Regions from separate parts of the Streptosporangium sp. H16 genome, predicted to be linked through region 1. Evidence: riboswitches for the same ligand, from Rfam matches in the RefSeq annotation. Region 1 holds a riboswitch; each other region holds the start of a gene.
What was found. A riboswitch is a leader RNA that binds a small molecule or an ion and turns the genes downstream of it on or off. The one in region 1 is predicted to bind cyclic di-AMP.
Positions count from the first base shown of each region.

Region 2: linked by a shared signal. The riboswitch ahead of ACTOQ2_RS21320 (C40 family peptidase) and the one ahead of ACTOQ2_RS29070 (NlpC/P60 family protein) in region 1 are both predicted to bind cyclic di-AMP.
Region 3: linked by a shared signal. The riboswitch ahead of ACTOQ2_RS04220 (hypothetical protein) and the one ahead of ACTOQ2_RS29070 (NlpC/P60 family protein) in region 1 are both predicted to bind cyclic di-AMP.

Region 1 covers NZ_JBPXMD010000020.1:80,005-90,178, forward strand. The annotation lists gene ACTOQ2_RS29050 (L-aspartate oxidase) at 1-2,292, shown strand, start outside; gene ACTOQ2_RS29055 (type III pantothenate kinase) at 2,292-3,074, shown strand; gene lysX (bifunctional lysylphosphatidylglycerol synthetase/lysine--tRNA ligase LysX) at 3,289-4,746, shown strand; gene ACTOQ2_RS29065 (LuxR C-terminal-related transcriptional regulator) at 5,909-6,109, shown strand; gene ACTOQ2_RS29070 (NlpC/P60 family protein) at 6,243-7,292, opposite strand; cyclic di-AMP (ydaO/yuaA leader) riboswitch at 7,298-7,442, opposite strand; gene ACTOQ2_RS29075 (amino-acid N-acetyltransferase) at 7,779-8,450, shown strand; gene ACTOQ2_RS29080 (RDD family protein) at 8,679-9,794, shown strand.
Region 2 covers NZ_JBPXMD010000012.1:54,368-64,541, reverse strand. The annotation lists gene serA (phosphoglycerate dehydrogenase) at 1-586, shown strand, start outside; gene ACTOQ2_RS21320 (C40 family peptidase) at 1,086-1,694, opposite strand; cyclic di-AMP (ydaO/yuaA leader) riboswitch at 1,682-1,914, opposite strand; gene ACTOQ2_RS21315 (3-isopropylmalate dehydrogenase) at 2,055-3,101, shown strand; gene ACTOQ2_RS21310 (branched-chain amino acid aminotransferase) at 3,275-4,369, shown strand; gene ACTOQ2_RS21305 (Uma2 family endonuclease) at 4,458-5,045, opposite strand; gene ACTOQ2_RS21300 (O-methyltransferase) at 5,148-5,801, opposite strand; gene cimA (citramalate synthase) at 6,159-7,733, shown strand; gene ACTOQ2_RS21290 (heparinase II/III family protein) at 7,842-9,521, opposite strand; gene ACTOQ2_RS21285 (HD domain-containing protein) at 9,789-10,174, shown strand, end outside.
Region 3 covers NZ_JBPXMD010000002.1:264,581-274,754, forward strand. The annotation lists gene ACTOQ2_RS04200 (roadblock/LC7 domain-containing protein) at 1-7, shown strand, start outside; gene ACTOQ2_RS04205 (hypothetical protein) at 12-896, shown strand; gene ACTOQ2_RS04210 (roadblock/LC7 domain-containing protein) at 967-1,353, shown strand; gene ACTOQ2_RS04215 (hypothetical protein) at 1,366-1,737, shown strand; gene ACTOQ2_RS04220 (hypothetical protein) at 1,855-2,682, opposite strand; cyclic di-AMP (ydaO/yuaA leader) riboswitch at 2,950-3,101, opposite strand; gene ACTOQ2_RS04225 (DUF4253 domain-containing protein) at 3,478-4,341, opposite strand; gene ACTOQ2_RS04230 (sugar kinase) at 4,606-5,559, shown strand; gene ACTOQ2_RS04235 (hypothetical protein) at 5,642-5,959, opposite strand; gene ACTOQ2_RS04240 (putative quinol monooxygenase) at 6,125-6,409, shown strand; gene ACTOQ2_RS04245 (DUF998 domain-containing protein) at 6,506-7,204, shown strand; gene ACTOQ2_RS04250 (aldo/keto reductase) at 7,293-8,333, opposite strand; gene ACTOQ2_RS04255 (TetR/AcrR family transcriptional regulator) at 8,497-9,126, shown strand; gene ACTOQ2_RS04260 (GNAT family N-acetyltransferase) at 9,525-10,174, shown strand, end outside.

The DNA of each region.
Region 1 (10,174 bases):
GTCGGACTCTGCGACGAGGAGGCCGTCCGGACCCTGGTGACCGAGGGGCCCGGCGCGCTGCGCGGCCTGATCGCGGTGGGCGCCCGGTTTGACACCGACGCCTCGGGGGCGCTCCAGCTCACCAGGGAGGGCGGCCACCGGCGCGACCGCATCGTGCACGCGGGCGGCGACGCCACCGGGGCCGAGGTGCAGCGGGCACTCGTCCAGGCCGTCGCGGAGTCGGGGATCGAGGTGATCGAGCACGCGCTCGTCCTCGACCTCCTCAAGGACGCCGAGGGCCGTACCGCGGGAGTGACCCTGCACGTCATGGGCGAGGGCGAGCGCGACGGGGTGGGCGCGGTCACGGCGGGGGCCGTGGTGCTGGCCACCGGCGGCATGGGACAGGTCTACGCCGCCACCACCAACCCCGTCGTCTCCACCGGCGACGGGGTGGCGCTCGCGCTGCGCGCGGGCGCCGTCGTCAGGGACCTGGAGTTCGTCCAGTTCCACCCGACCGTCCTCTGGCTCGGCGAGCACTCCACCGGCCAGCAGCCGCTGATCTCCGAGGCGGTCAGGGGCGAGGGAGCCGTACTGGTCGACGCGGACGGCACCCGGTTCATGGAGGGCGTCCACGAGCTCGCCGACCTCGCCCCCCGCGACGTCGTGGCCAAGGCGATCATGCGGCGGATGCGCGCCACCGGCGCCGACCACGTCTATCTCGACGCCCGCCACTTCGGCGAGGAGAAGTGGCGCACCCGCTTCCCGACGATCCACGCGGTCTGCCTGGAGCACGGCATCGACCCGGTCACCCAGCTCGTCCCCGTCGCGCCCGCCGCCCACTACGCCAGCGGCGGCGTCCGCGCCGACCTGCGCGGCCGTACCAGCGTGCCCGGCCTGTACGCGTGCGGCGAGGTCGCGTGCACCGGCGTGCACGGCGCCAACCGGCTGGCCTCCAACTCCCTGCTCGAAGGCCTGGTCTTCGCCGGGCGCATCGCCGCCGACATCCACGCGGTACGGGCCGCCCGCGGCAAGAGCGCGACGCTGCCGGTCGCGGGCGAGCCGGCCCCCGACGACCGGCCCACCGGCCTGATCGACCCCAGGGCCCGGACCAGGATCCAGGGGCACATGAGCCGGGGGGCGAGCGTGCTGCGCGGCGAGGAGTCCCTGGGCGAGGTCGCCAGGGCCCTGCTGAACCTCAGGTGGACCCCGGTGGCGGTGGAGCCGTGCACCGAGTCCTGGGAGACCACCAACCTGCTGACGGTCGCCTCCGCGCTCGTGGCGGCCGCCCGCGAACGCCGGGAGACCCGGGGCTCGCACTGGCGTGAGGACTTTCCCGAGCGCGACGACGACTGGTGGCTGGGCCACCTCGACACCACCCTGACCGCGGAGGGACCCGCCATGACATACGTACCGCACGGGCGGCGCGCGACCGCCCTGCCGTCCCAGGTGGAGAACGACCTGGTCGAGGCGGGCCTGGACCCGGCGGTGGTGGCCGCGATCCTGGAGGCCGCCGCGGCCGAGGACCTGCAGGAGGCGGGCGACGTCACCAGCCTCGCCACCATCCCCGCCGACCAGACCGCCACCGCCGACGTGGTGGCCCGCGAGGACGGCGTGGTCGCGGGGCTGGTCGTGGCCGAGGGTGCGTTCGCCCACCTCGGCCAGGGCCGGCTGGTGGCCGAGCGCAAGGTCAAGGACGGCGAGCGTGTCGCCAGGGGCGACGTGCTGATGACCGTCACCGGTCCCACCCGGGACCTGCTGACCGCCGAGCGCACCGCGCTCAACCTGCTCACCCACCTGTCCGGCATCGCGACCCTCACCGGCCGCTGGGTCCTGGCCGTCGAGGGGACCGGGGCCCGGATCAGGGACAGCCGCAAGACGCTGCCCGGACTGCGCGCCCTGGAGAAGTACGCCGTCCGGTGCGGCGGCGGAACCAATCACCGGATGTCGCTTTCGGACGCCGCGCTGATCAAGGACAATCACGTGGTGGCCTCGGGCGGGGTCGCCGAGGCGTTCCGTGCGGTCCGCGACGCCTACCCCGGTCTGCCGATCGAGGTCGAGGTCGACCGGATCGACCAGATCGAGCCGGTGCTGGCCGAGGGAGCGGAGGAGATCCTGTTGGACAATTTCACCGTCGAGGAGCTGGCGCGGGCCGTACGGCTGGTCGCCGGCAGGGCACGGCTGGAGTCCAGCGGGGGACTGACCCTCCAGGTCGCTCGTGACGTGGCCGAAACAGGTGTTGACTACCTTGCCGTGGGCGCGCTCACGCACTCGGCGCCGGCGCTGGACATCGCCTTGGACCTTCGGGGGAATTGATGCTGCTTGCCATCGACGTCGGCAACACTCACACCGTTCTCGGGCTCTTCGAGGGCGAGGACGTCATCGAGCACTGGCGGATCGCCACGGACGCCCGGCGCACGGCGGACGAGATCGCCGTCGTGCTCCAGGGGCTGCTCGGGCAGTCGCCGCTGCTCAAGGGCGCCGACGTCAACGGCATCGTGATCTGCTCCACCGTCCCCTCGGTGCTCAACGAGATGCGCGAGATGTGCCGCCGCTACTACGGCGACGTGAACGCGGTGATCGTCGAGCCCGGCGTCCGCACCGGGGTGCCGGTCCGGATGGACAACCCGAAGGAGGTCGGCAGCGACCGCATCGTCAACGCGCTGGCGGCCATCCAGTTGTACGGCGGGCCGTGCGTCATCGTCGACTTCGGGACCGCCACCTCCTTCGACGCCGTCTCCGCCAAGGGGGAGTACGTCGGCGCGGTGACCGCCCCCGGGATCGAGATCTCGGTGGACGCGCTCGCCGCGGCCGGGGCGCAGCTGCACAAGGTGGAGCTGATCCGCCCCCGCTCGGTGATCGCGAAGAACACCGTCGAGGCGCTCCAGGCCGGCATCATCTACGGCTTCGCCGGTCAGGTCGACGGGATCGTCGAGCGGATGGCGGCCGAGCTCGCCGTCGACCCCGACGACGTCACCGTGGTCGCCACCGGCAGCGCGGCGCCGCTCGTGGTCAGCGAGGCGCGCTCGATCGACATGCACGAACCCTGGCTCACGCTGATCGGCCTGCGGCTGATCTACCATCGCAACGCCCCCTGAGGGCGCCGCGGCACGGAGGAGGCGTCCCTCCCCCGTGCCGCGCGACCGGTTCCCGCGCCGCGCGACGGGCTTCCGCACCGTGTGACGGGCTTCCGCGCCGCAGGATGGGCTTCCGCGCCGCACGACCGGCGAACTCATGAGGTTCGCCACATCGGTACCCTTTGGAACTGTGACCGATGACGTGACGAATCCCGCCGAGGATCTGCCCGAGCAGATGCGCGTGCGCCGGGAGAAGCTCGACCGCCTCCGTTCCGAGAACGTCGACCCCTACCCGGTGAACTTCCCGCGCACCGCGACCAACGCCGAGATCCGCCAGAAATACGCTGATCTCTCCGCTGACACCGCGACGGGCGACAAAGTGGGCGTCACCGGCCGGGTGATGCTGTCCAGGACCGGCGGCAAGCTCTGCTTCGCCACCCTCCGCGACGGCTCAGGCGACCTCCAGGTCATGGTCTCCCTGGACAGGGTGGGCGAGGAGTCCCTGGCCGCGTGGAAGCGCGACGTCGACCTCGGCGACCACGTGGGCATCGAGGGCGAGGTCATCACCTCCCGCAGGGGCGAGCTGTCCATCCTCGCCGACCGCTGGGCGATCACGTCGAAGTGCCTGCGCCCGCTGCCGGAGAAGCACGCCGGGCTCACCGACCCCGAGGCGCGGGTCCGCCAGCGCTACGTCGACCTCATCGTCAACGACGAGGCCAGGAAGATGGCCCGCACCCGCAGCGCCGTGGTCCGGGCCGTCCGCGACTTCTGGCACGAGGAGGGCTACCTGGAGGTCGAGACGCCGATGCTCCAGCCGATCCACGGCGGAGCCACGGCCAGGCCCTTCAAGACCCACATCAACGCGTACGACATGGAGCTCTACCTCCGCATCGCGATCGAGCTCTACCTCAAGCGGCTGGTGGTCGGCGGCCTGGAGAAGGTCTTCGAGATCAACCGCAACTTCCGCAACGAGGGCGCGGACTCCACCCACAACCCCGAGTTCACGATGCTGGAGGCGTACGGCACGTATCTCGACTACAACGACATCGCCGACCTGACCCAGCGGATGATCCAGAGGGCCGTGCTGGCCGCACTCGGCCACTCCGTGGTCGTCCACCAGGGCCAGGAGATCGACCTCGGTCTGGCGAAGTGGCCGCGGATCACCCTGTACGGGTCGGTCTCCGAGGCGCTGGGCGAGGAGGTCACCACCGAGACGCCCCTGGAGCGCGTCCGCAAGCTCGCGGACGCGCGGGAGATCCACTGGGACGCCAAGTGGGGTCAGGGCAAACTCGTCCAGGAGATCTTCGAGGCCCTCGTCGAGCACACGCTCGTCCAGCCCACGTTCGTCATGGACTACCCGCTGGAGACCTCCCCGCTGGCCCGCACCCACCGGGACAACCCGCTCCTCACCGAGAAGTGGGACCTGATCGGCTTCGGCACCGAGCTGGGCACCGGCTACTCGGAGCTGGTCGACCCGGTCGAGCAGCGCCGCCGCCTCACCGAGCAGTCCCTGCTCGCCGCGGGCGGCGACGTCGAGGCCATGCAGCTTGACGAGGACTTCCTCACGGCCCTGGAATATGCGATGCCGCCCACCGGCGGCATGGGGCTCGGCATCGACCGCCTCGTCATGGCCTTCACCGGTAAGAACATCCGCGAGACCATCCTGTTCCCGCTGGTCAAGCCGACCGGCTGAACCCGGCGGGCGGCGGGTGAGGACGTTCTCCCCGTACGGTGCACCGGGCCGGGCACCGCGGCCCGGTGCCACCGCCACGAGGGGCGGTGTCGCCTCCTGACGACGGCGAGCGGCGGCGGAGGGTTCCCGGGCGGCGACGGCGGGCTCCCGGCCGTGCGCGGCCGGTTCCCGGCCGTGCGCGCGCCGGGGACGAGGCCGGACGGCGGCCCCGGTCACCGCTCGGGACAGGGGCGGGATCCGGCCGGGATCGCGTGGGGAGCCGGGCTCGGAAAGGGCCTGAGAGCCTGGTCGGCCGCGCCGGGCGGCGCCGTCACCGTCCCCTCCGCCGACCGGCGTCCCGGGCCGTCACGCGCCGGTGGACGCGAGCCGGAGCAGGAGCCGCGCGGCCGGGGCGCGGCGGAGCGGTTCCCCGATCGTCTCCGGCCCGTTCCCCGCGCGAGCGCCCCGAGGCGCCGGGGCGAAGCGCCCGCATAGATCCTCACGGACCCTCACGGACCTTCACGGATCAGGGCGGTTCCCCGCGGAGGCGGCCGAGGCCCCCCGGGCGAACCCGGCCGGTGGAAACGGCCGTTGGGCCCATGGCCCCGCGCAATATTGGACGCATTTCCGTATGGTGCAGAAATCCATTTCCAGTAGGTCCAATATCGCCCGGATGTTCCGTCGTCACCACGTGGCACTTCGCGAATGCCGCAAAGCTCCGCTCTTGACCCTCATATTTCCGTGTTATCCGTGGTGTGCCGTCAAGGTGGTGAGGACATGCTCGTCGGGAAGAGATCAATTTTTTCCGAGAAATGCGGACGGGCCGGATCCCCGAGCGGACGGCTTCGAGGTGCCCGGCGGGGCGGCGGTTCCGGCGAAATCTTGTTCTGCCAGGACCTCGGTCGCCGCAGCCAGGGATGCCTGCCGGCTCGTGCCTGGGCTCGATCATGACATAGCCGCAAAGGCACTGACATATCATGAGTACTTCACGTAGCGCCTGCTATGTCAATACTGGACGCACGCTATGAAGAGTGGAACTTGACGACCTTTGAACAAGGCGTTTACCGTTCCTGGCGGACGGTATTCATTTCCGGCGTCTCGCACCCGGTTTCCAGAGTGGGGGGAGTGACTCTTGATGGCATATCCAGAAGTGGATTCTCGCCATGGCGACAGCCCCCTGGGCATGAGCGATATCGGTCTCAGCGACGACGACCTTGTGCTGCTGGCCGAGCTCGCCAAGGGTGTCACGGTCGATCGGGTGGGGCGTCGCCTCGACATCAGCGGCCGGACGGTCAGGCGCAGGCTCAGGGGCATCTGCGACCGCATCGGCGTCGCCACGGCGATCGAGGCCGTGGCCTGGGCGGCCCGCCGCCGTCTGATCTGACGCACCGCCGCGTGTCCGGCAGGTCGGGCCGGACACGCGTGCGGGCCGGACACGCCCGCGGACCCCTGCACGGTATCCGGGGTACGCCCGGGACCCGGTTCGGCCGTGCGCGGCCCCGGTCGTCGACGCCGGTTCAGGCGGCGATGCGGACGCCTCCGGCGAAGGGCCGGTTGTCGATCGTGGCGATGTGGACGACGTCACCCGTCCGGGGGGCGTGGACCATCAGGCCCGCGCCGATGTAGATCCCGACGTGGTGCAGGTCGCTGTAGAAGAAGACCAGGTCGCCGGGGCGCAGCTCTTTCCTGGAGACGTGGGTGCCCGCGGTCCACTGGTCGCCGGTGTAGTGCGGCAGGCTGATGCCGACCTTCTGGTAGGCCCACATGACCAGGCCGGAGCAGTCGAAGGAGTTGGGCCCCTCGGCGCCCCAGACGTACGGCTTCAGCTGCTGGGTGAGGGCCCAGCGGGTGGCCTCCGCGGCCTTGCCGCTGCCGACGATGGGCACGTTCGTCTTCACCCGGGCGCCCCTGTTGCTGACGGCCCTGGTGCGCACCTCGCTGAACAGGTCGCTCTCGACCCGGTCGACCAACCGCTCGATCTTGGTCCGGTTGCCGTCGATCTCCGCCAGGATCTTCTTGACCTCCGCCGTCCTGGCCTTGGCACTGGCCTGGGCCCGCTCGGCGGCCTCGATCGCCCGGCTCACCTGGGCGACCTCCTCGCTCTGCTGCTGCTGGAGCGCGTAGTTGGTGGTGGCCTGGTCGAGGAAGGTGTCGGGGTCGGTGGCCTGGGTGAAGGCGAGCCCGGAGTTCAGGCCGCCCGACATGTAGGTGCTCTGTGCCAGGAGGGTGGCCTTGGTGCGACGGGCCGCCAGCTCGGACTCGCTCGACGCGAGGGTCTTCTTGGCACTCTCGGCGGCCCGCTGGGCCTGCTTGAGCTTGACCCGCTCGCCGTTGTAGCGCTCCGCGAGGATGCCGATCTCCTCGTGCAGCTTCTCGGCCTGCTTGGCCAGCTGCTGGAGGCTGGGCTCGGGGTCCGCGGTGGCCGCCACGAGCGGGGTGCCGAGGGTCAGGGTGGCGAATGCCAGGCCGACGACCGCCATGCGACGGCGCAGCCCTCGCGGCGCGCGTTCTCGGCAGCGGGTCTCGTGGCCCGCGTGCTTTCCTCCGCGGTCGCGCGTGCGCTTCACCAACGGGCTCCTCTCTCGGCCGCCTACCGGGTTAGCTGACGGGTTCGGGCCGGAGGCAGCCCTACCGGGTGCGCCGGTGGCACTCGGATTCACCCCGGAGGACGTGGTGGGTCCCCGGTTCCCCTGTGAGGGATTCGGCGGGTCAGGCTTTTTACGTCTCTGACATCGAGCACGGAGATTAGTGCACCTGTGGTTCCTGCTCAACCAGAACTGCGAATTCAGTAGAGGTTTCGCAACTGAGGTGTCACGAAAAGATCACACCTCAAAATGATCAACATGGCCATTACGCTGCCTTTGCTTCCCGTGCGACGGGTGTGGCCGAGGTCTTCCCAGCTCCGGGACCGTGCCAAAGGTGAGTTGTGGCACACGAGAGGTGCCGCACACCGAGAGTGGTAATGCGATCGCCAAGGGTCATGTGTGGTCTGCGAGCTGCGAGTTAAGGATGAGCCGTAATTGAAGACCCGTGAGGACGTACGCTGAACGGTCATGGAGCAGCTTGCTGAGCATTCTCCCGTGCCGGCCATTCGCGCCTCCGGCGACGGGGAGCGGCGCGCCGAATCCGCGGGGGCGGAGCGGGGTTCGCCCGGCCCGGGGACGGGCCCCGAGGTCTCCGAGGTCTCCGAGGTCGCTGTCCGCCGCGCCCGCACCCCGGACGTGCGGGCCATCAGGCGGCTCGTCGACACCTACGGCGGTGTCGGCCCGCGCCTGCTGGAGAAGGCCACCGTCACCCTGTACGAGGACGTCCAGGAGTTCTGGGTCGCCACCGACGGGGAGGGGGAGGTGATCGGCTGCGGGGCACTCCACGTCCTCTGGGAGGATCTGGCCGAGATCCGCACCGTCGCCGTCGATCCGACCCGCAGGGGGATGGGAATCGGCCACCGGATCGTCTCCGCGCTCATTCGCACGGCCGCCGAGCTGGGCCTGCGCCGGGTCTTCTGCCTGACCTTCGAGGTCGACTTCTTCGGCCGGCACGGATTCCGGGAAATCCAGGGCACGCCCGTCGCCCCGGAGGTCTACGCCGAACTTCTCGCCTCCTATGACGAGGGTGTGGCGGAGTTCCTCGATCTGGAACACGTCAAGCCCAACACCTTGGGAAACACCCGGATGCTGCTGCACCTGACACGTGAGCCCGACTCTGGTGACTTTGGAGCTGACTGATCGGAAAGGTGACTGTTGATACCTATGTCGATACCTTGTGCAGCAGCATGCATGTGCGTCTGACATTTGCCACATGCGCAGTCTAAGTGAGGTGACGCGGTGAGCACCGGACAGCCGCCGTATCCACAGGATGATCCCGACCGCGATCGCACACCGTCGGGGCAGCCGGATTACGGACAGCACAACGCGGGTCGAGCCCCTGGCGAACTCGACCCCGACGTGACAGTCGTGGGGTATCGGTCGGAGGCCTCACAGCCGAACACCGGCCCAGGGCAGAGCCAGCCCGGATACGGTCAGCAGGGCTACGGGCAGCAGGGGTACGGCCAGCAGCCCGGCTACGGCCAGCAGCAGGGTTATGGTCAGCAGCCCGACTACGGGCAGCAGGGCTACGGCCAGCAGCAGGGGTACGGCCAGCAGGGCGGGACCGGCGCGTACGGGCAGCAGCCAGGCTACGGCCAGCAGTCCTCCCACGAGCAGCAGGGCTACGGTCAGCAGCAGGGGTACGGCCAGCAGGGCGGGACCGGCGCGTACGGGCAGCAGCCCGGCTACGGCCAGCAGCCGCCCCAGCCCGGTTACGGCCAGCAGCCCGACTACGGGCAACAGCAGCAGTACGGCCAGCAGGGCGGGACCGGCGCGTACGGGCAGCAGCCCGGCTACGGCCAGCAGCCGCCCCAGCCCGGTTACGGCCAGCAGCCCGACTACGGGCAACAGCAGCAGTACGGCCAGCAGCCCGGTTACGGCCAGCAGCCCGACTACGGGCAGCAGGGCTACGGCCACCAGCAGCCCGCGTACGGGCAGCAGGGCTACGGCCAGCCGTACGGCGGTCCTCCCGGGGCCCCCGCCCCGCTCGCCGAGTGGTGGCAGCGCCTGGTGGCGAGGATCGTCGACGGGGTCATCCTGGCGATCCCGACGTTCATCATCAGCGCGGTGCTGACCGGCCTGCTCGTGACGTTCCCCAGTTTCAACAGCGAGACGGGCGAGGTCACGGAGGCGAGCGGCCTGTTCCTCTCGACCCTCCTCATCTCGCTGGTCACCTCGGGGATCTACTTCGCCTACGAGTTCTTCATGATCAGCAGGGGCGGGCAGACCGTTGGCAAGATGGTCATGGGCATCAAGGTCGTGCCGGTCGGCAGCGCACTGCCGCCCGGCGGGCTCAGCTCCGACGTCGCGCTCAAGCGCGCCGGCGTGCTTTACGGTCCGCAGTTCCTGACCTGGGTGCCGTTCCTGAACTACGTCGTCTACATCTTCAGTCTCGTGAACGTGTTGTGGCTGCTGTGGGACAAGCCCCTGCAGCAGGCACTGCACGACAAGGTGGCCGAGACGGTCGTCGTCAAGATCAAGTAGTTCTCCGAATAACGGGGCCGGCGGTTGAACCGCCGGCCCCGTTTTCACGTACAGGCGAGAAAACGAGGGGTCTTAGGGACCTCGTATGGGTCTCGGGGTCCGGGTCACGGAAGGGCAAAACCATTTGCCGCGCCCTGAGCAACGCGGGGGAACTTATGACCGAGTCTCGCCCCGCTCGTCGGAATATTCGCGTACGGTGCCCACAACGGGCTCACCGGCGCCCGTGGGTCTCCTATGAGGCGTCAATGCCGGATCCGCCGCCGTCGGGGGTTCGCGCACTACTCACCGAATGGTCGATCCGTCGTGCCTCCGGCATCCTCGGCGATCCCGTGCCGGATTCTCTTCTTCGCCTTCCGCGGCGCGTTCGGGACAGCCGGTGA
Region 2 (10,174 bases), on a different contig from region 1:
GGTGTTCACCGCCCTCGCGGGCGAGGTCGCCACCAAGCTCGACGTCGAGGTGCGCGGTGAGATCGCCTCCCACGACGTCCGCGTACTGGAGCTGGCCGCGCTCAAGGGCGTCTTCACCGACGTGGTCGAGGACTCGGTCACCTATGTCAACGCCCCGCTGCTGGCCAAGGACCGCGGCGTGTCGGTCGAGCTGATCACCAGCTCCGACAGCCCCGACTGGCGCAACGTCGTGACGGTCCGGGGCGTCCTGGCCGACGGCCGCGCGGTCTCGGTCTCCGGCACCCTGTCCGGGCCGAGGCAGATCACGAAGATCGTCGAGGTCAACGGCTACCAGATGGAGATCGAGCCGACCGACCACCTGTCGTTCTTCACCTACACCGACCGCCCCGGCATCGTCGGCGTGGTCGGCCGCATCCTCGGCGACCACTCGATCAACATCGCCTCGATGCAGGTGGCCCGTGACGCCAAGGGCGGCAAGGCGCTCATCGCGCTCACCGTCGACACCGCCATCCCGGCCGAGGTGATCGACCAGATCGGCTCGGAGATCGGCGCCGACAGCGGCCGCTCGGTCGACCTGGCCGACTAGCCGTACCGCCGATGTGGCCGCCGCCCCGGAGACCGGGGCGGCGGCCACATCTCGTCTCAGCATGTGAGAAGTGTGTACGCCGGGCGAGACGGTTTTCCCGCGGCCGGGTAACCTGGAGTCAAATGCGCCAGGTTCTCGTAATTCCTACCTGCCGCGGCGAGGCCTGACAGGGGCGGGCCGGCGACTCGCCGCGGTGTCGTGGCGCGTGCCGGCTCCAAGCCCCCGCCGCCGGTCCGTGATCCGGACCCGCGACATCAGGCCTGGTCGGAGTCCCGACCGGAGTCTCGACCACCTTCCTTGCCGGTATGCGACCGAGACGAGATTCGCCATGTACGACATGTATCCCTGGAACCGTCCCGAGGAGACCGAGGACGAGGCCGTCGACGCGCTCCAGACCGCTCTGGACCGCAGGGACAACGGCGGTGCTCCCACCCGCTGAACCCGTTCTCTCCGCCGCCGGGGTCTCCACGGCCTCCCGGCGGTGATCCGCCGGCGTGTCTCATCCGCCGGTCACGGCTTCGGTCGCGAGCTCGACCCGCTTGGCCAGCTGAACCCCCTGCGGGTCGGGACGCACCGCGCCGACGAAGGATTCGCGGCGCCAGGAGTCGAGTTTCTCCTCCTTGACCACGTCGCCGGTCCGCGGGGCGTGAACCATGTAGCCGGGCTTTGTGATCATGCCGACGTGGCCGAGGCCGCTGAAGAAGGCCAGGTCACCAGGCTTGAGATTCTCCCAGGTGATCTTCTTGGAGAAGGCGGCGTACTGGTCGTTGGTGACGCGGGGGAGCTTGATCCCGGCTGCGCCGTAGGCGCGGAGCACCAGGCCTGAGCAGTCGAAGCCGCCGTGGCCGGTGCCGCCCCAGACGTAGGGCGTTCCGCGCTTGGACATGGCCCACTTCACGGCTTTCTGCCAGGCGGGCTTGACGGCCGTGGCCTTCAGCGCGTCCTTCAGCGCGGGGGTGTTGAGCGCGGCGGGCCCGGGGGCGGGGGGCGGGGAGGCGGCCAGGGCGGCGGTCGAGGTCGCGCACACCGCGGCGCCGGCGACGATCATGGAGGCGGAGATGGACAGGACACGGGGGAGAACTGTGCCGGACAGGATGATTCCTTCCATAAGGCCGGCCGGGTGAGCTGTCGGGCTCGGGCGTGGAGGCCGCCCTACGGCGCGAGAACGCGCTGATTCGCCCCAAGGAATCCACCTGATGACGGCCGGGAACGCGCTCCGGGGGAGGAGCGGGGTGCCCGGGGTCCGGTAGATCCCGTAAAGAGTGGTTCCCCGGCTCCGTGCGGGCCCGGTAAGGGGATGGCCCGTACGGATTAGGCATTGACGTGAATGGGAGGACCATAACGAAACCTCACGAAACGGTCAATACCAAGCAAAGGCGGACAAAACGATCAGGGGTCCCGCCGGACGAGTGTGTCCGGAGGATGAGACCGGTGTTCGATCACCGAGACGGACCGGTAAGGTGCCTGCATGGATTCGCGTAACATTCGCCTGGCGGTCATCCCCGGGGACGGAATCGGAGTCGAGGTCGTCACCGAGGGTCTGAAGGTCCTCGAAGCGGTCGGCACGAAGGTGGAGACCACCACCTACGACCTCGGGGCCAAGCGCTACCACGAGACCGGCGAGACCCTGCCCGACCCGGTCCTCGACGAACTGCGCGGATACGACGCGATCCTGCTCGGCGCGGTCGGCGACCCCAGCGTGCCCCCGGGCGTCCTGGAGCGCGACCTGCTGCTCAAGCTCCGCTTCCAGCTCGACCACTACGTGAACCTCCGCCCGGTCAAGCTCTTCCCCGGCGTCGAGACGCCGCTGGGCAAGGCCCGTCCCGAGGACATCGACATGGTCGTCGTCCGCGAGGGCACCGAGGGCCCGTACGCCGGTGCGGGCGGCGTCATGCGCCGGGGCACGCCGCACGAGATCGCCACCCAGGAGTCGCTGAACACCGCCCACGGCGTCGAGCGCGTCGTGCGCTACGCCTTCGACAAGGCGCTGGGCCGCCCCCGCAGGAAGCTGACGCTGGTCCACAAGACCAACGTGCTCACCTACGCCGGCGACCTCTGGGCCCGCACCTTCGACCGCGTCGGCCTGGAGTATCCCGACGTCCGGACCGACTACTGCCACGTCGACGCGGCCTCGATGTTCTTCGTCAGCCAGCCGGAGCGCTTCGACGTGATCGTCACCGACAACCTCTTCGGCGACATCCTCACCGACATCGGCGCGGCGATCGCCGGTGGCATCGGCCTGGCGGCCAGCGGCAACGTCAACCCCGACCGCACCGCGCCGAGCATGTTCGAGCCGGTCCACGGCAGCGCCCCCGACATCGCGGGCCAGGGCAAGGCCGACCCGACCGCCACGATCCTGTCGGTCGCCATGCTCCTCGACCACCTGGGCATGGCCGCCGAGGCCGCCAGGGTCGAGCGGGCCGTCGCCGACGACCTGGCCGGGCGGCCGGGCGGCCGGGCCGGCCGGGCCACCCACGAGATCGGCGACGACATCACCGCCCGAGTAGCCGGCTGAGGAAGCCGCCCTCCTCGACCCCGACGCGCCTGGCGGCTCACCCGAGCCGCCAGGTGCGTTTTTGTTTCTCCAGCACTGCCGGTTTTCGGCATGGATGGAGTAGTTTCCCGTTACCCGGTCCGACGCAGAATGGACCCAAGGGTAAGCCAGACACCAAGAGAAGGATCCGTGCGATGACCACCGCTCAGAAGCTCAGCTTCGACGTGCAGCTCTCCGACCACGCTCGCACCGCGGCAGAGCGCGAGCAGGTAATGGCGAGCCCCGGGTTCGGTCAGGTCTTCACCGACCACATGATCTCGATCGACTACACCGAGGGGCGGGGCTGGCACGACGCCAGGCTCATGCCGTACGGCCCGCTCAGCCTCGACCCCGCGACGTCGGTCTTCCACTACGCGCAGGAGCTTTTCGAGGGGCTCAAGGCCTACCGCCAGGAGAACGGCACGATCGTGACCTTCCGGCCCGAGGCGAACGCCGCTCGCTTCAACACCTCCGCGGCGCGGATGGCCATGCCCGAACTGCCCGAGGAGACGTTCGTCGAGTCGCTGGAACTGCTCGTCCAGACCGACCGCGAGTGGGTGCCGACCACGCCGGGACACAGCCTCTACCTGCGCCCCTTCATGATCGCGACGCAGCCGGCGCTCGGAGTCAACTACCCGTCCAGGACCTACAAGTACATGGTCATCGCCTCCCCTGCGGCGGCCTACTTCGGCGGGGGCAAGACCGTTACGGTCTGGCTCTCCACCGAGTACACCCGCGCGGCCCCCGGCGGGACCGGCTTCGCCAAGTGCGGCGGAAACTACGCGGCGGCCTTCGTCGCCCAGCGCCAGGCCGTCGAGCAGGGCTGCGACCAGGTGGTCTGGCTCGACGCGGGCGAGCACCGCTACGTCGAGGAGATGGGCGGGATGAACCTGTTCTTCGTCTACGGCGACCGTCTGCTGACCCCGGCGCTCACCGGCACGCTCCTGCCCGGAATCACCCGCGACTCGATCCTCTCCCTCGCCTCCGGCCTCGGCCTCCAGTCCGAGGAGGGGCGCCTGTCGGTCGAGGAGTGGCAGCGGGGCTGCGAGACGGGCGAGCTCACCGAGGTCTTCGCCTGCGGCACCGCCGCGGTGGTCACCCCGGTCGGCTCGGTCAAGGGCGCCGACCGCGCCTGGACGATCGGTGACGGCACCCAGGGGCCCGTCACCTCGAAGATCCGCGAGGAACTCGTGGGCATCCAGTACGGATCCCGTCCCGACCCGCACAGCTGGGTCCACAAGATCTGCTAGTCCCGCACGAAGGAGATCCGCGGGGACCGGTCGGCCGAAAGGGCGGCCGGTCCCGTGCGGTGGAGGCCCGGCCTCCTGCCTGGCGGATCTATCCCTCGATCAGCTTGCCGGTGTCGATCGTGAGGTCCCAGGGCGCGGGGAGCTCAAGGGGCTTGCCCAGCGACTCGGTGATCTCGTCGGCATAACCCTCCGGACCCGGTCGGCTGAGCAACCTGAACCGGTTCGCAAAGGTGTCGATGACCAGGTAGAGCGGAACTCCCGCGAGCGCGCAGGCCCGGGGCTTGACCACATGGTCATCGTGAACGCTGCTCGGGGAGACGACCTCGGCGACCAGCAGCGTGGCGTTGGCGTACACGTGGCTGGGATCCCAGAGGGGCGGATTTGGCGGAACGACGATGAGGTCGGGCTCGAAGCGATCCGCTTGTATCTGCAGGAGGAGCTTGGCTTCCGGGTAGACGCGCCATCCTCTCTCCATCGAGAATGGTATGAGCTGTGCCATCAGGTGGTAAACGACATCGGCATGGGCGATCGTGGGCATCTCCCTCACCACGATCCGACCGTTGACGATCTCGATTCGATGCTTCTCGAATCGTTCGGCGAGTTCCAGATAGAGCCGTTCGAGCTCTTCCTGGTCTGTGATCTGGTAGGCGATCGATCTCTCCGTGAGCATTCCCATGCGGTCATCCTTCCCTCCAGGCGGGTGGGCGCAACGTGTTGGTCACATCACTTAAAGTAATCGAAAAGATTTCCGCGCGCCCGCGATCCGGGAAAGTTATCGTCAGTGCTTTCGAATCATGGTGAGGCCGTCGGCGATGGGGAGCATGATCGAGGTGACCCGCTCGTCGGCGCTGACCATGTCGTTGAACTCGCGGATGTGCCTGACGGTCTCGTCGTCCCTGCTGGGATCGGCGACGTGGCCGCTCCACAGGGTGTTGTCGACGAGGATCACCCCGCCGGGGGCCAGGCGTGACATGAGGATCTCGTAGTAGACGGGATAGTTGATCTTGTCGGCGTCGATGAACGCCAGATCGACGGCCGGGTGTTCGGGAAGCTCGCGCAGCCGCTCGGCCGCGGGGCCGATCCTCAGCTCGATGCGGTCGGCGACCCGTGCCTTGTCCCAGTAACTCCGGGCGATCGCCGTCCACTCCTCGCTCACGTCGAAGCAGGTGAGCCCGCCGCCCGGGGCGAGCCCGCGGGCCAGGCAGATGGAGGAGTAGCCGGTGAAGGTGCCCACCTCCACCGCGTTCCTGGCGCCGCCGAGCTGGGCGATCATGGTGAGGAAGCGCCCCTGGTCGGGGGAGATCTGCATCGACGCGTTGTTGCCGGTCAGCTCGCGGGTCTCGAGCGCGAGCGCGTCGAGGACGTCGTCGGGCTGGGTGGTGTGCGCGAGCAGATACTGCCCCACGGTGGGGTCGAGATAAGTCGCCTTCATGGGGCCCATTCTCGCCGGTGCCGGACGGCGGCGGAGGGTGATTCGAGGTCGTGTCCGGGCCCTGTCCGGCCCGTTCCGGCCCGGGCGTGCGCCGGTGCCCGGGGTCCCGCCCGGCCTGTGCCCGGGTCGCGCGGACACGCCGCAGGTCTCGGATCCTGAGATCGATGTGTCAGATGGTGTCGGCGTATGGCAGACTCCGAAGCATCATGTTCTACGGTCTGCTCATTATCGGCAGGCGCGCTGGCTGAAAAGGGACACCGCCGGCGCGCAGACCTCTCACGTCCGTGAGGGGTCATTTTTGTTTCCAGAAGCCGGATGAGCGCGCGGCGAATCATCGAACCCGCGAAGGAGAACGACATGGCCGACGATCGCTTCCACGTGTACGACACGACTCTCCGTGACGGTGCCCAGCAGGAGGGGCTCAACCTCACGGTGGCCGACAAGCTGGCCATCGCGCGTCACCTGGACGGCCTGGGCGTCGGCTTCATCGAGGGAGGCTGGCCCGGCGCCAACCCCAAGGACACGGAATTCTTCAGGCGCGCCCAAACAGAGCTCGACCTGAAGCACGCGCAGCTCGCCGCGTTCGGCGCGACCCGCCGGGCAGGTGTGAAGGCGGCCGACGACCCGTTGGTGGCCGCGCTGCGCGAATCCGGCGCGCCGGTCGTGACCCTTGTCGCCAAGAGTCACGACCGGCACGTGGAGCTGGCCCTTCGCACGACCCTCCAGGAGAACCTCGCGATGATCCGCGACACGGTCTCCCACCTTCGTGCGGAGGGACAGAGGGTCTTCCTCGACGCCGAGCACTTCTTCGACGGCTACAAGTCCAACCCGGACTACGCGCTGGAGGTGCTGCGCACCGCCGCCGAGGCGGGAGCCTCGGTCATCGCGCTGTGCGACACCAACGGGGGCATGCTCCCCGACGAGCTGGCCGAGGTCGTGCACGCGGCGGTCGGGACGTCGGCCAGGATCGGCATCCACTGCCACGACGACACCGGCTGCGCGGTCGCCAACTCCCTGGCCGCGGTGAAGGCCGGCGCCACCCACGTGCAGGGCTGCGCCAACGGCTACGGTGAGCGCTCGGGTAACGCGAACCTGTTCACCGTGGTGGCCAACCTGCAGCTCAAGCGGGGGTTCGATCTCGTGCCGCGGGAGGCGCTGGCCGACATGACCAGGATCGCCCACGCGATCACCGAGGTCACCAACGTCACCCCCAACTCCCACGCCCCCTACGTGGGCGTCTCCGCCTTCGCCCACAAGGCGGGGCTGCACGCCAGCGCGATCAAGGTCGACCCCAACCTCTACCAGCACATCGACCCCGCCGAGGTCGGCAACGACATGCGCATGCTCGTCTCCGACATGGCCGGACGCGCCTCGGTGGAGCTCAAGGGCCGCGAGCTGGGCTACGAGCTGGCCTCCGACACCTCGCGGGAGCTGGTGAACCGGGTCAAGGAGATGGAGTCGAAGGGCTACACCTTCGAGGCCGCCGACGCCTCCTTCGAGCTGCTGCTGCGCGACACCGTCGCGGGCGAGCGCAGGCGCCACTTCCAGGTCGAGTCCTGGAGGGTGATCGTCGAGCGGGCACGGGGTGGCGAGGTCGTCAGCGAGGCCACCGTGAAGCTGCACGCCAAGGGGGAGCGGATCGTCGCCACCGGCGAGGGCAACGGCCCGGTCAACGCCCTCGACCGGGCCGTACGGCTGGGGCTGGAGCGGCTCTACCCCGAGCTGGCGGGGGTCGAGCTGATCGACTTCAAGGTGCGCATCCTGGAGGGCACGCACGGCACCGACGCCGTCACGCGCGTGCTGATCACCTCCAGCGACGCGGCTGGGGAGTGGTCCACGGTCGGTGTCGACGAGAACATCATCGAGGCCTCCTGGCAGGCGCTGGAGCAGGCCGTCACCTACGGTCTCCTGCGCGCGGGCCACACCGCCTGACCCACCCGCCCCGGCCCATCGCCAGGCCGCCGGCCGTCCCCCCGCCGGAGCGCACCGCCTGGGAGACGGACGGAGAGCCCCTCGGCGAGAGCCGGGGGGACGAGCCCGTCAGGAGAGGTCGGCGCCGCTGACGCGGAAGCTCACCTGGCCCTCGGAGGTCTCCAGGCTGACCTTGCCGCCGGAGCAGGAGAGCGACGGCTTCCCGCTGCCGGGGACCACCACGGTCAGCACGGAGTCGCCCGAGGCGGGTGCGACGACCGCGGGGGCGGGGTGTCTCTGCAGGTAGGCGGAGGAGACCCAGCCCTGGTACGGGTTCTTCTGGCCGCGGACCACCTTCAGCCCGGAGACCGGCCGGCAGGACGGCATCGAGACCTGGGCGAGCGTCGCCTTCCAGCCAGCCTTGTCCTTCACCACGACCTGGCCGCCACCGCTGGAGACGGTGGACAGGTCACGGGAGAAGTGCCAGACGTTGCGGACCTTCGAGCCCTTGGGGACCGTGTCCAGCACGGCCATCACGTCCTGGCGGTGGTTGACGAGCACCGAGCGGGTCCTGGGCACGCCGTAGGCCCTGTCGGTCAGCCGGTAGCTCTGCCGGTCCTGCCCGATCGACGACTTGCTCAGCGCGGTGGCGGTCTTGCCGCGGAACCTCGCTCCGGCCACCATCGACGTGTTGTGCGCCTCGGGGGAGATCGTCCAGTTGCGGTAGCCGCTGTTCTCGTACGAGTCGAAGCCGGCGTCGACCAGGACGTCACGGCCCTGGGCGTAGTAGGTCACGCCCAGGTGGTCCTCGTGGCCGTGGTACTTCATGCCGGGCCCGAAACGGATGGAGTAGAAGGCCGACTCGGGCTTGTCCCAGGCGGTGCGCCCGTAGACGTAGCCGCCGCCGAACACCCGCACGGTCTGCTTCGGGTGGCTGTAGCCGACCGGCCGCACGTCCGCGCCGCCGTCGCCGATCGGGACCATGAACCCGTCGGGCTGGGTGGAGTGGGAGATGAAGTCCTCCAGCGACTCCCAGCGCCGGGAGATGTCGTCGGGCACCTTCCGCTCGCACGCCCTGATGTTGTCCATCGCGACCTTCAGGCGGTCGTGGACGTAGAGCGCGTAGCGCGGGGCCTGCTCGCGCAGCACCCCCTGGGAGTCGACGTCGAGCTTCACGGTCTCGGTGAGCCGCCTGATCGCGAGGCTGGACCACTGGTCGCGGCCGTAGCGGCAGCCGATGCCGAGCAGCGCGATGTCCTGGTCGATGCCGTGGTTGTGGCCCTTCTCGTACAGCCTGGGGTCGGAGAGCATCTTCGCGTGCTCGGCCAGGCTGCCGGAGAGCCACGAGCCGCCGACGTGCTTGCTGAGGCAGACCAGCGCGGGGGCGCGCAGCGCGATCGGGTGCTCCTGCCAGGCGTACGGGCTGGTCTTCGCGCCGCCGCGGGGGTTGTCGGCCACCCAGTCCTTGGCGATCTCGACGGCCCGCGTCAGGTACGCCTCGTTGCCGTTCGTCTCGTAGTCGGCGACGAGACGGCCCATCCAGCGCAGCGAGTGGAAGACCATGCTCCACGAGCGGTTGCGGTAGGGGTCGGTGCGCCAGTCGACGTTCTTGCCGACCTTCACCGGGGCGAGGTCGAGGAAGTCGACCTCGCCGTTCATGATGTCCGTCGATGTCGGCGTGGCGGGCAGCCAGTCGCCCTGGCACTCGGCGGTGCGTTTCGCCTCCCTCGCCTCCGCGGTACCGACCGTGACGCCGCAGGTCGTCAGGAGGATGATGCAGAGAGCGAATGCTTTTGTGCGGCGGCGCACGCCAGTTCCTTCCGGGCCGAACGAGGGGGGCGGATCATGCTGTCCGGATCCCACCAAACCGGTCAAGCTGGGATGGTCCCTTCTGAAACATCGTTAGCAACTAGATGCGGGTCTCCCAGTTTCCTCACAGCGTTCACCGGGGTTCACCGGGGTTCACAGAGGTCACCCGCCCGCCCCACCCGGCCCGTCCGCCCATGGCGCGATTTTGTCGGTCGATGTCCCTCCTGCCACTCGCGGACGTCGCCGTGTTTCGGCAGGCTGGGCGGTATGAGACTCGCCGACATCGTCATCCCCGACACACCGGCCGCCCGAGGGGCGCTGGAGGTGGCGACCGCCTACTGCTCGCCCGCCCTGCTCAACCACTCCGTCCGGGCCTACCTTTTCGCGGCGGCCTACGGCGCGATGAACGACGTCGCCTTCGACGACGAGCTGCTGTACGTCGCGTCGATGATGCACGACATCGGCCTGGTCAAGGAGTTCGACAGCCACACCGTGCCGTTCGAGGAGGCGGGCGGCCACGTCGCGTGGGTCTTCGCCGCCGGGGCCGGGTGGCCCGTCGAGCGCCGCGTGCGCGCGTCGGAGATCGTCGTACGCCACATGTGGGACAAGGTCGACCCCGGACAGGACCCCGAGGGGTACCTGCTCGAACTGTC
Region 3 (10,174 bases), on a different contig from region 1:
GACGTGAAATCATGCCGAACGTCGAGAACATCCTCAGCGGGCTCGCCGGCGACCACGCCACCGGCTCCCTGCGACTCGGCAAGGCGGGGGTCATCTACCTCACCGACGGTCGCGTGACCTACGCCGAGAGCGCGGCGGCCCCCCGGCTGGAGGACCTGCTGGGCGCCTGCCGCGGGATATCCGCCCACGCCGTACGGCAGGTCAGGCAGGCCGCCAGCCGCCGGCCACCTGACGCGCGGGCCCCCCAGCCGTCGGGGGGCGAGCAGCTGGTCGCGCGGGGCCTGCTCACCAGGGGGGAACTGGAGTTCTGCGTGCTGAGCGCGGTGCTCGACGCCGCGTACTTCCTGCTGCAGGCCACCGGGCACCGGCCCAGGTTCCGGCGGGGAGAGCGGCACTGGCTCGGACCGCAGTGGTACTTCGACGCGACCGGCCTGCTCCGGGAGTGCGAGCGAAGGAAGGCGCAGTTGGAACAGACCTGGCCGTCCGCGGAGCTGGACACGCTCCCGGTCGTCCCGCTCGGGCGCATCGGCGCCCAGCGGGTGGTGCTGAGCTCGCTCCAGTGGGAGGTGCTCGTCGGCGCCGACTCCACGGCGACCCCCGCCGACCTGGCGCGCAAGCTGGGCCGTCCCGCGTACTCGGTGCTGCTCGCCGTACGGCAGCTCGCCTCGTCCGGGCTGCTCCGCCTCCCGGAGCCCGCTCCGGCAGAGACTCCCGGGACTCCCGGGACTCCCGAGGCACCGGCACCGCTGCCCAGGCGGACGAGGGGTGCCACGGAGATCCCGGCGGCCGGCACGGGTTCTCCGGAGACGTCGGACTGGCTCCCCAGGGCGAACGGGGACCCGGCCGACGTCAGCCTGCTCATCCGGCTCAGGAACGCATTGGAGGCCATGACTTGAGCGACTTGAGCGACTTGAGCCCGGTCACATGCCGATAAGGCTGCGGACGCTGAAGCTGATCGGAAGGAGGATGCCGGTGGAACTGCGTGAGGAGATACGGCGCGAGATGGCGGCGCTGCGAGAACGCGTACCCGACGTGAACGGGAGCATCGCGTGCAGCGTCGACGGTCTGACGATAGCGAGCGATCTGGACAGGGACACCGAGCAGACCGGGGCGCTCTCCTCCGCGGTGCTGGCTCTCAGCCGCCGGATGACGAGCATGGCCGGCAAGGGCACCTTCGAGGAGACGTTGATCTCCGGCACCAACGGCTACGCGGCGTTCTACGCCGCCGGACCCAAGATCGTCCTCACAGTCCTGGCGCGCCCGGGGACCAACCTCGGGCTGCTCCGGCTGGAGGGCCGCAAGACGGCGGCCAGACTGGCCGCCGCCGGCTCGCGCACATCGATACCCCAGTGATCGGAGACAGCAATGGGCAACATGGACATCTCGCTCAAGGAGATGATGGCGATCGACGGTGCCGTCGGCGCGGTCGTCGTCGACTACAACAGCGGGATGGCGCTGGGCGCGCTCGGCGGGTCCAAGGACCTCGACCTCCAGATCGCGGCCGCGGGTAACACCGAGGTCGTCAAGGCCAAGATGCGGACCATGGAGTCGCTCGGCCTCAAGGACGGCATCGAGGACATCCTCATCACGCTCGGCACGCAGTACCACGTGATCCGCCCGATCTCGGGCCGGAGTGGCAAAGGGCTGTTCCTCTACCTGGCTCTCGACCGGAACCGGGCCAACCTCGCGCTCGCGCGGCACACCCTGCGCGGCATCGAGGAGAAGCTCGAGGTCTGATCCTCCGGTGCGGTCCGTGCCCCGGGAGGCACGGACCGCACCGGAGTCCTTTCTGCGTCTTTTCTGAGCGTTCCCGGAGGACTCCGGCGGGGGTCTCCGGAGGGCGGCGGCGCCGGCTCAGCCCTTCCCCGCGCCGATCTCGGCGGCGCGGGCACCGGCGACGGCCACGCCGGCCGGGGCGTGCCAGGAGGCGGGCTCGACCATGACCTTGGGCTTGCCGGCCCACGGCCGCGCCGCGGCGCTCACCAGCTGGGTCTGCACGCCTATCCCCAGTTCCTGGGCCTTGGCGAAGACGACCGTCGGGGGCTTGGCCGGGCTGGTGTCCCTGCGGCTCCAGGCACCGGTGGAGAACGCGACGGGGTGGTTCTTTATCCCCGTACCGTTACCCCACTTGGTGACCACGTACTGGATGTCGATGTGGCCCATCCCGCCGTTGCCGTCCACGCCGAGCGTGCCGGCGTTGAACGTTCCACCGGTCAGGTCGGCGAAGGTCTTGGCGTCGATGTCGATCATAATGCCCTGGTTCGAGGGGGAACCGGGGCCGCGGTCGCCGACGAAGAACTTGGCCTTCTTGCCCTTGTAGATGATGTAGCCCTCGGTGAGCAGGGGCCAGCTCGGGCTGGCGATCATGCCCTTCTGCATCGGCCGGCCGCTGGCGGGCAGACCCGTGTCACCGGCCCGGCCGGAGGAGTCGTCCCAGAAGTAGGAGGCCGTGGTCGCGCCCTGGAGGAGGACGGACTCGGCGCTGGCCTTCGCCACCCCGACCTCGGGGTCGGCGGTGGCGGCGAAACAGGTGGAGGCGGGCAGCGCCACCGCGACACCGGTGGCGGCGAGGACGCTCGCGCCGACCAGGGCGGCGGCTGCGAGGCGGCTTCCGCGGGGCTTGTTCTTCTGCCAGGTGAACTTGCTCAGGCCGTTCTTGTGCAAACCAAAGAAGGGGCGCATGGAGAAAAGGCTCTTTCGCGAGGGAACGGGGCAGCCACGTGCGACACACCGAAGGGGTGCACGGGCGGGGACGCGCTCGTCGGAAAAGGGGGCGTAGCCGGAATCTCGGGCAATCGCTACGCGGAGCACGATCTGGAAGGTGCCGCGATCAGGCGCGGCGAGAAGGTCCGGGGGGAACGGGGGATGTCGGCGGAAGGGGGGAAAAGTTCAGGTGGTCGGCACGGACAAGGGCTGCACCGACGTGGTAACGCGGTGATCCATGAGGGGATCTCCTCTCCATCTCGTCTACCGGGTTAGCTGACGGGTTCGGGCGGTGGAGTTGCCCTACCGCCGCGTGGTCGCGGCGGATTCACCCCGGAAAAGTGGTTCCCCGGCTCCGGGGCCCCTGTGGGGCCCTCGGGATTCGACGTCGGCCGGCCGCTCCCTCTTGTGAAGGGCAGGTCGCCTACCGATGACTGTGGACACTACCCACCCAAACCGGACAAAGCAAAGCAAACACCATGAAAACCCCAGAAGATCTACCTACAAGCTTCAAGGAAGCCTCATCGATCGCCCCGCCAGGCCAACACCTGTCCTACCAGCACGGATGTCTCCCCCATCTCGGTGTCCAGCCCCGGAACCCCGTTCCTGTCCCCGTTCCAGGCCCCGCGTCCGGAGATCCACGGAAGATCCACGCGGGAGAACGCGCGCCCCGTGAGCCCTCCCCCGGCCCGCCGGTTCCTTTGCGCAAAGGTTCGCTCAAGGGGAGCCCGCCTCGCGGGTCGTCCCCGGCCGATCGGTCCCGCCCGGCCCCGCTCAGTCCCACCAGAACGACCAGGCGTTCCTGCCCTTGATCTGCTCGGCGTAGTCGATGAGGTTCCCCGCCCCCTGGATGATGCTGTCGGGGCAGAACGTCCAGTGCTCCGCGGCGACGTGCAGGGCGTGCTCGGAGGTGGTCGGGGGCGCGGCGACGCTGAGGTCGAGGGTGTTGAAACCCATCCCGACCACCCGCACCCCGAACCTGTCCTCCCAGCTGCGCACGACGGCCGCGAGCGGGACCATCCACTCGTTGTGGTTCAGGGCGCCCTGCCAGCCCATGACGGCGAGGGCGTCGGCCCCGCGCTCGACCGCGACGAGCCCGAGCGGGGTCCTGCGCTCGGCCACCAGCCCGGCGTACCAGTCGGCGACCACGCCGGGGTCGGCGGCGAGCCTGCCCGGGGGGGCCGGGCCGGGACACTCGGGTCCGAAGGGCTCGAGCAGTTCGAGCTGGTCGAGGTTGGCCTTGGCGATCCAGTCGGACCACACCTCGGCCATGAACGCGGCGGCGTGGTAATTGTCGATCTGACCGGCCGTGTCCGGGGCGATCTGGCCGGCCGACCAGGGCTGGACGGAGTCCTCCAGCAGCACCGGCCACAGGCCCGACCGCTCGTGCTGGGCCCTCAGCCGCGCCCAGTACTCGCCGGAGACCGCCACCTCGCTGAGCCAGAACGCCGGACGGCGACGGACGGCGAGCTGGGCGTAACCGGGGTCGGGCCACACCACGTCCCCCGGCGGCAGCTCCACCGAGAGCCTCCTGCCCCTGCCCCCGCCGGTTCCGTCGCCGCCCTCGCTCCCGTCGGCTCCGTCGGCGAACAGCTGGCCCAGAACTGGCGGAAGTCGCTCACTCTCACAATCGCTCATCTCTACCGATCCGATCCTGACCACGGACCAATTTTGGCCTGTCAACCATCCCGAGGGACAGTTCTGCCCTGGTCCAGGCAAAAATTATCGGTAGTGAGGAGAAACGGAACCAGGTGGGTGCCCGTCCTTCGTCGAGAACGAGACCAACGTGCGCATGGCCTCGCGCATCGGCAGCCGCAACCCCGTCCACCGCACCGCCGTAAGCTCGGGTCGACCCGATGATCGACGAAGTCCGCCCGCCGACTCCCTAAGGACCCGTTTTCCATGACTGATCTGGTAACGCTCGGTGAGAGCATGGCGCTGTTCACCGCGCGGCGCACCGGCCCGCTCAGGCACGCCCGCGACTTCGGGCTCGGCGTGGGCGGCGCGGAGTCGAACGTGGCCATCGGCGTCGCCCGCCTCGGCGGGCGCGCGGCCTGGATCGGCAGGGTGGGCGCCGACGAGTTCGGCGAGCTGCTGCGCTCGACGCTGGCCGGCGAGGGGGTCGACGTGCGGGGGATGCGGGTCGACCCCGAGGCGCCCACCGGCCTGATGATCAAGAGCAGGCGCACGGCCGAGACGGTCGACGTGCGCTACTACCGCTCGGCGAGCGCCGGATCCCGGCTGCGCCCCTCCGACCTGGACGTCTCGCTGATCCGCTCGGCACGCGTGCTGCACGTCACGGGCATCACGCTCGCGCTGTCGGCGTCCGCCGCCGAGGCGGTGCGGGCCGCGATCGCCGAGGCCCGCGACGCGGGCGCGATCGTGTCGATGGACGTCAACTACCGCCGCGCCCTGTGGACGCCCGCCGAGGCGTCCGCCGCGCTGCGCGAGACCGTCGCCTCCGTGGACGTCCTGTTCGCGACCGAGGCCGAGGCCCGGCTGGTCGTCGAGGGGGACGACCCGCTCACCCTGGCCGGAGCCCTGTCGGCCCTCGGCCCGCGTCACGTCCTCATCAAGCGCGGCGCCCTCGGCGCGATCGAGCTCTCCGACGGCGCCGTACGGCGCGCGGAGCCCCACCGGGTCGTCGAGCTCGACCCGGTGGGCGCCGGGGACGCCTTCGCCGCGGGCTGGATCGCCGAGACCCTCGCCGGGGCGGCCCCCGAGCGGCGCCTGGCCACGGCCGGCGCCGCGGGAGCCTTCGCCGTCACCGCCGACGGCGACTGGGAGAGCCTGCCCCGCCGCTCCGACCTGGACCTGCTGCGCCCGGCCGACGCGGTCGACACGGTCAGCCGCTGACCGGCGCACGCGGCGGTCACTGCGAGTCGACCAACCGGTCCGCCTGCTCGGCAACAGAGCGCCGAAGGATGAGGACGCGGTCCTACCGTTCGAAGAGCACCAGGGGGTGGCGACGCACCATTTCCAGGACCGCTCGGCACACCTCTCCGGCCCGGGGGAAGACGGCGTTCATCAGCACGAAGTCCTCACCCACGGTGAGCGGCTCCGACCAGGGCGAGGTGCCGTAGTTCTCGGCGGTCAGGTCAGGGAAGAGCGCCGTCAGCTCCTCGTAGAAGGCCGCCACCTCCGGGCGCGGCTCACCGGGGGCGGCTCCGCTCTCGTCCCAGGCGAGATACCGGAGAAGGGCCTCCCGCGCGGTGATCGGTTCGGTCCCGAACCAGACTCCGAGATCAAAGCTCACACCACGTCCTCGTGTCCTCGTTCTCGCCTCGCCTGCCCGGCCGTCGAATCCTACGTGCCCGGCGGACGCCTGATATGCGCGAACGGCACGGAAAGATCGGCGCCTGCCGATCACCCGGTCGCGCGTGGCGGCGGTTCTGTCGGTGGCGGACCGTACCCTGACGTCATGATCATTGTCTCAGGCTGGATCCGGGTCGACCCCGATGCTCGTGACGGCTACCTCCGGGGGTGCGTGAGCGTGGTCGAGCAGGCTCGCGCCTCGTCCGGTTGCCTCGACTTCACGCTCGGCGCCGACCTCGTCGACGCCGGCCGGATCAACGTCTACGAGCGGTGGGAGTCGGAGAAGGCCCTCGACGCCTTCCGGGGTTCCGGGCCGGGCGACGACCAGGAGGCGGTGATCCGCGACGCCGAGGTGGCGCGCTACCAGATCTCCGGTGTCGGCCCCGCCTGACCCGGCGGGCTCCTCCCCCGTACGAACGCCGGCGTCTTCATCCGGACAGCCGGGAGATCCCTGCTGGAAACGGGGGATCCCTGCTAGAAAGGTGCGATGCATACCCCGGCGAACACCCCGAAAGCGCCGCGAGTCAATCTCTCCTACCTGTGCGGGGCGGTGGGCGGACCGCTGTTCGTCATCGCCTTCCTGGTCCAGGGGGCCGTCCGCCCCGACTACGACCCGATGCGTCATCCGGTCAGCTCCCTGGCCCTCGGCCCGTCCGGGTGGGCGCAGGTCGCCAACTTCGTCGTCACCGGCCTGCTGATGCTCGTCTTCGCCGTCGGCCTGCGCCGGGGCCTGTCCGCCTCGGGACGGCACTCGACCTGGGGGCCGTTGCTGATCGGGCTGTACGCGATCGGGCTGATCGGCGCCGGTGTCTTCCCGACCGACCCGGTCAGCGGTTACCCGCCCGGCTCGCCCGCGCAGGGAGAGCACACCTGGCAGGGCCGGCTTCACGACCTCCCGTTCTCGTTGCTCGTCTTCGCCGCGCTGACCGCCGCGTGCTTCGTGTTCGCCCGGCGCTTCGCCGGCTGGGGCGAGCCCGGCTGGGCGGTCTACTCGGGGATCAGCGGCCTGGTGTTCATCGGCACGTTCGTCGTCGCCGGCCTGGGGTTCTCCCAGACCGAGGGATTCGTCGAGCTTGGCGGCCTGTTCCAGCGGATCTCGATCACGACCGGCTTCTTCTGGGCCAGCCTCCTCGCCGTCCGTATGATGCGGACGCCCCGGGGTTCCGTACCGGCGCGACCGGCCTGACCGCTCTCCCGGTCGCCGGGCGACCCGGGAGCGGGCTCCGGGTGTCAGGCCGGACCGTTCCCCCGCGCCTGTCACCCGAGGCGCCGCGTCAGGCCAGGCTTCCGGCCGGGATCCGTCCCTGGGCGGACCACTCCTGGATCCAGTTCGGGTAGGCGACCGGCGGCCGGCCGGCCTCGTCGAGTTCAGCGAGATCCTGCTCGGTGAGCGTCAGGTCACTGGCAGCGATGTTGTCCGTGAGCTGTTCCAGCTTGCGCGCGCCGACGATGACGCTGGTGACGGCGCGCTGGGCGAGCAGCCAGGCGATCGCGACCCGGGCGGGGCTCACCTCGTGCCGCGCGGCGACGGTCCGCAGCACGTCGAGCACCTTGAAACCCTTCTCCTCGTCGAACGGCACGAAGTCGAAGCCGTTCCGGGCCCGGCGGGAGTCCTGTTCGGTGGTCACCCCGCCGCGGTCGAACTTGCCCGTGAGGAATCCGCCGAGAAGCGGTTGCCACACCGTCAGGCTCAGCCCCGCGTCCTCCGCCAACGGCACCAGCTCGCGCTCGACGTCGCGCGTCGCCGGCGAGTACTGAATCTGGTTGGAGACGAACCTCGCCTGGTCGTGCAGCGCGGAGATGCCCAGCGCCTTGCTGACCTGCCAGGCGGCGAGGTTGGAACAGCCGATGTAGCGGACCTTGCCCTGTCGTACCGCGTCGTCGAGCGCGCTCAGCGTCTCCTCGAGCGGCGTCAGGCGGTCGTAGTTGTGGATCTGATAGAGGTCGATGTAATCGGTCCGCAGCCGGCGCAGGCTGTCCTCCAGGGCCCGCATCACGTGCAGACGGGAAAGCCCCTGGTCGTTGGGCCCCGGCCCGACCGGAGCGAACAGCTTGGTGGCGAGCACCACGTCCCGCCGGCGCTGCCCGATCGCCCGGCCGAGCATCTCCTCGCTCTCGCCGTCGGCGTAGATGTCGGCGGTGTCGACGAAGTTGATCCCGGCGTCGAGTGCCGTGCCGACGATCCGATCCGCTTCCTCCTGCCCGAGTGCCCCGAGGTTGTGGAACACCGGGTGATCCTTGCCGCCGAACGTCATCGCGCCCAGGGAGATCTCCGAGACCCAGACCCCGGTACGTCCCAGCAGACGATATTTCACCAGCTACTCCTTCGCGTGTACGTCCGGTCCACGGCAGGCGGCCGGGCGTCTCGCGCCCTTTCGGTCACTGCGTCCGGACATCGTGTCCGAAAATTACGCTACACGATGTCCGGACGAGGTGTAGCGCGCCGTTCGCCGCCGAGCGACGACCTAGGATCCGGATATGCCTTCGATTACCCGACGACGCACCGCGGGCGTCGGCCGTCCCACCTCGGCCGAGGCGGAGATCCTGGCCGCGACGCAGCGTCTTCTGATCAACGGCGCGAACTTCACCGAGCTCGGCGTGCAACAGATCTCCACCGAGGCCGGCGTCGCCCGCTCGACCTTCTACAGCCACTTCCGCGACAAGATCGACCTGCTCATGCGTCTGGCCACCGAGCTCATGGCCTCTTCGTTCGACCTCACCTCGGCGTGGGATCCGTCGGACGGCGCCGAACGTCTCGCGGACGCCTTCCTGCGGGTGGTGAAGGTCTACCGGAAACACGCCGCCGTACGGCAGGCGATCGCCGAGGTCGCCACCTACGACGCGACCGTGCGTGACTTCTGGGGCAAGGAGGTCAACCAGTTCACGGACTGGACGATCGCAGTGCTCCGCGCCGAGCAGGACGCGGGCCGCGCCCCCGCCGACCTCGACCCGGTGAGCGCCACCCGGGTGATCGTCATGGGCGGCGAACGGGCCCTCGTCGACCACGTGACCGCCGGAGATCCCGGCGGCGACGCCGCGTTCGCCCGCGAGATGGCACTGACCTGGTGGTACGGCGTCTTCCGCCGCCCGGCGGACCGCGGCAGGTAGACGCTTCAGAGCAGGTAAACGCTTCAGGCGCGAGTCGGCCGCGCGTGTTGAGGGGTGTGCGTATGGCCACCTCGGCGACAGGTTGAGGGGTGTCCATGTTGTCGCCTCGGCGACGGCCCGCCGATCCCATGTCCGGCGTTCGAGCACACGCCCTGCGGGCGCGCCTTCTCCTGGGTGGCCCTGCCGGTACCTGCCCGCTCAGGACCTGTTTCGAGCCCCGTGAACGAAGCTCGGGGTGATGTGCTGGATCGTGGCCGCCTGCCACGGCCTCACCCCTCGACTCGCTTTCCCCTCGGAAGGTTCTGCCGCATGCCCGGGGAAGCCCCTCGGAAGGGCTGTCGCGACCAGGGCTCCCCCTGCGGCGAGTCTCCATATCGAGACTGAACAGAGAATTTCCCGTGAGTGATCAGAAATACCGGATACGCCCCATGGGCCCGCAGGACCTTTCCCGTGCCGTCGAATTGTTGAACGAGACGAGCGCCCACGATGTCCGCCACGTTCTCCTGTCGGAGCTGACCGGGGATTCGGCCGCCGCGCCTCTTCTCGCGATTGTCGCCACAAGAGCGGATGCCGTCGTGGGCGCGGCGAAACTCACGGCGGATCCCGTGTTTCCCGAAACCGTCTCGGCTTTGATCTCCGTCGACGCGGGCGCCAGGGGTCTCGGTGTCGGCTCGGCACTCGCCGAGCGGGTGGAGGCCGGGCTGCGACTCCTGAGGGGCGGAACGGCGACCTGCTCGATCCGGGACGACCTGCCTCGCGGGCGCGCGTTCGCGGAACGTCATGGTTTCACGGTCGCGCATCACAGCCTGGGTTTCCGCTTCGACCTGACCGGCTCCGGGTACTCGCTGGCCGCGCGGGCGGCCGAGACGGCCGAGCGGGCCGGGGTACGCATCCGGAGAGCGACCATGGCCTCCGAAGAGGACCTGATCCTTGAGTGCTTCACACGTTGCAGGATCGGGCTTCCCCTCCCGTACGGAAACCGCCCTGTCGACGTTCGCGCACGACTTCTGCAATTCCCGCCCGGGAGCGTGTATCTGCTTGCCGATTC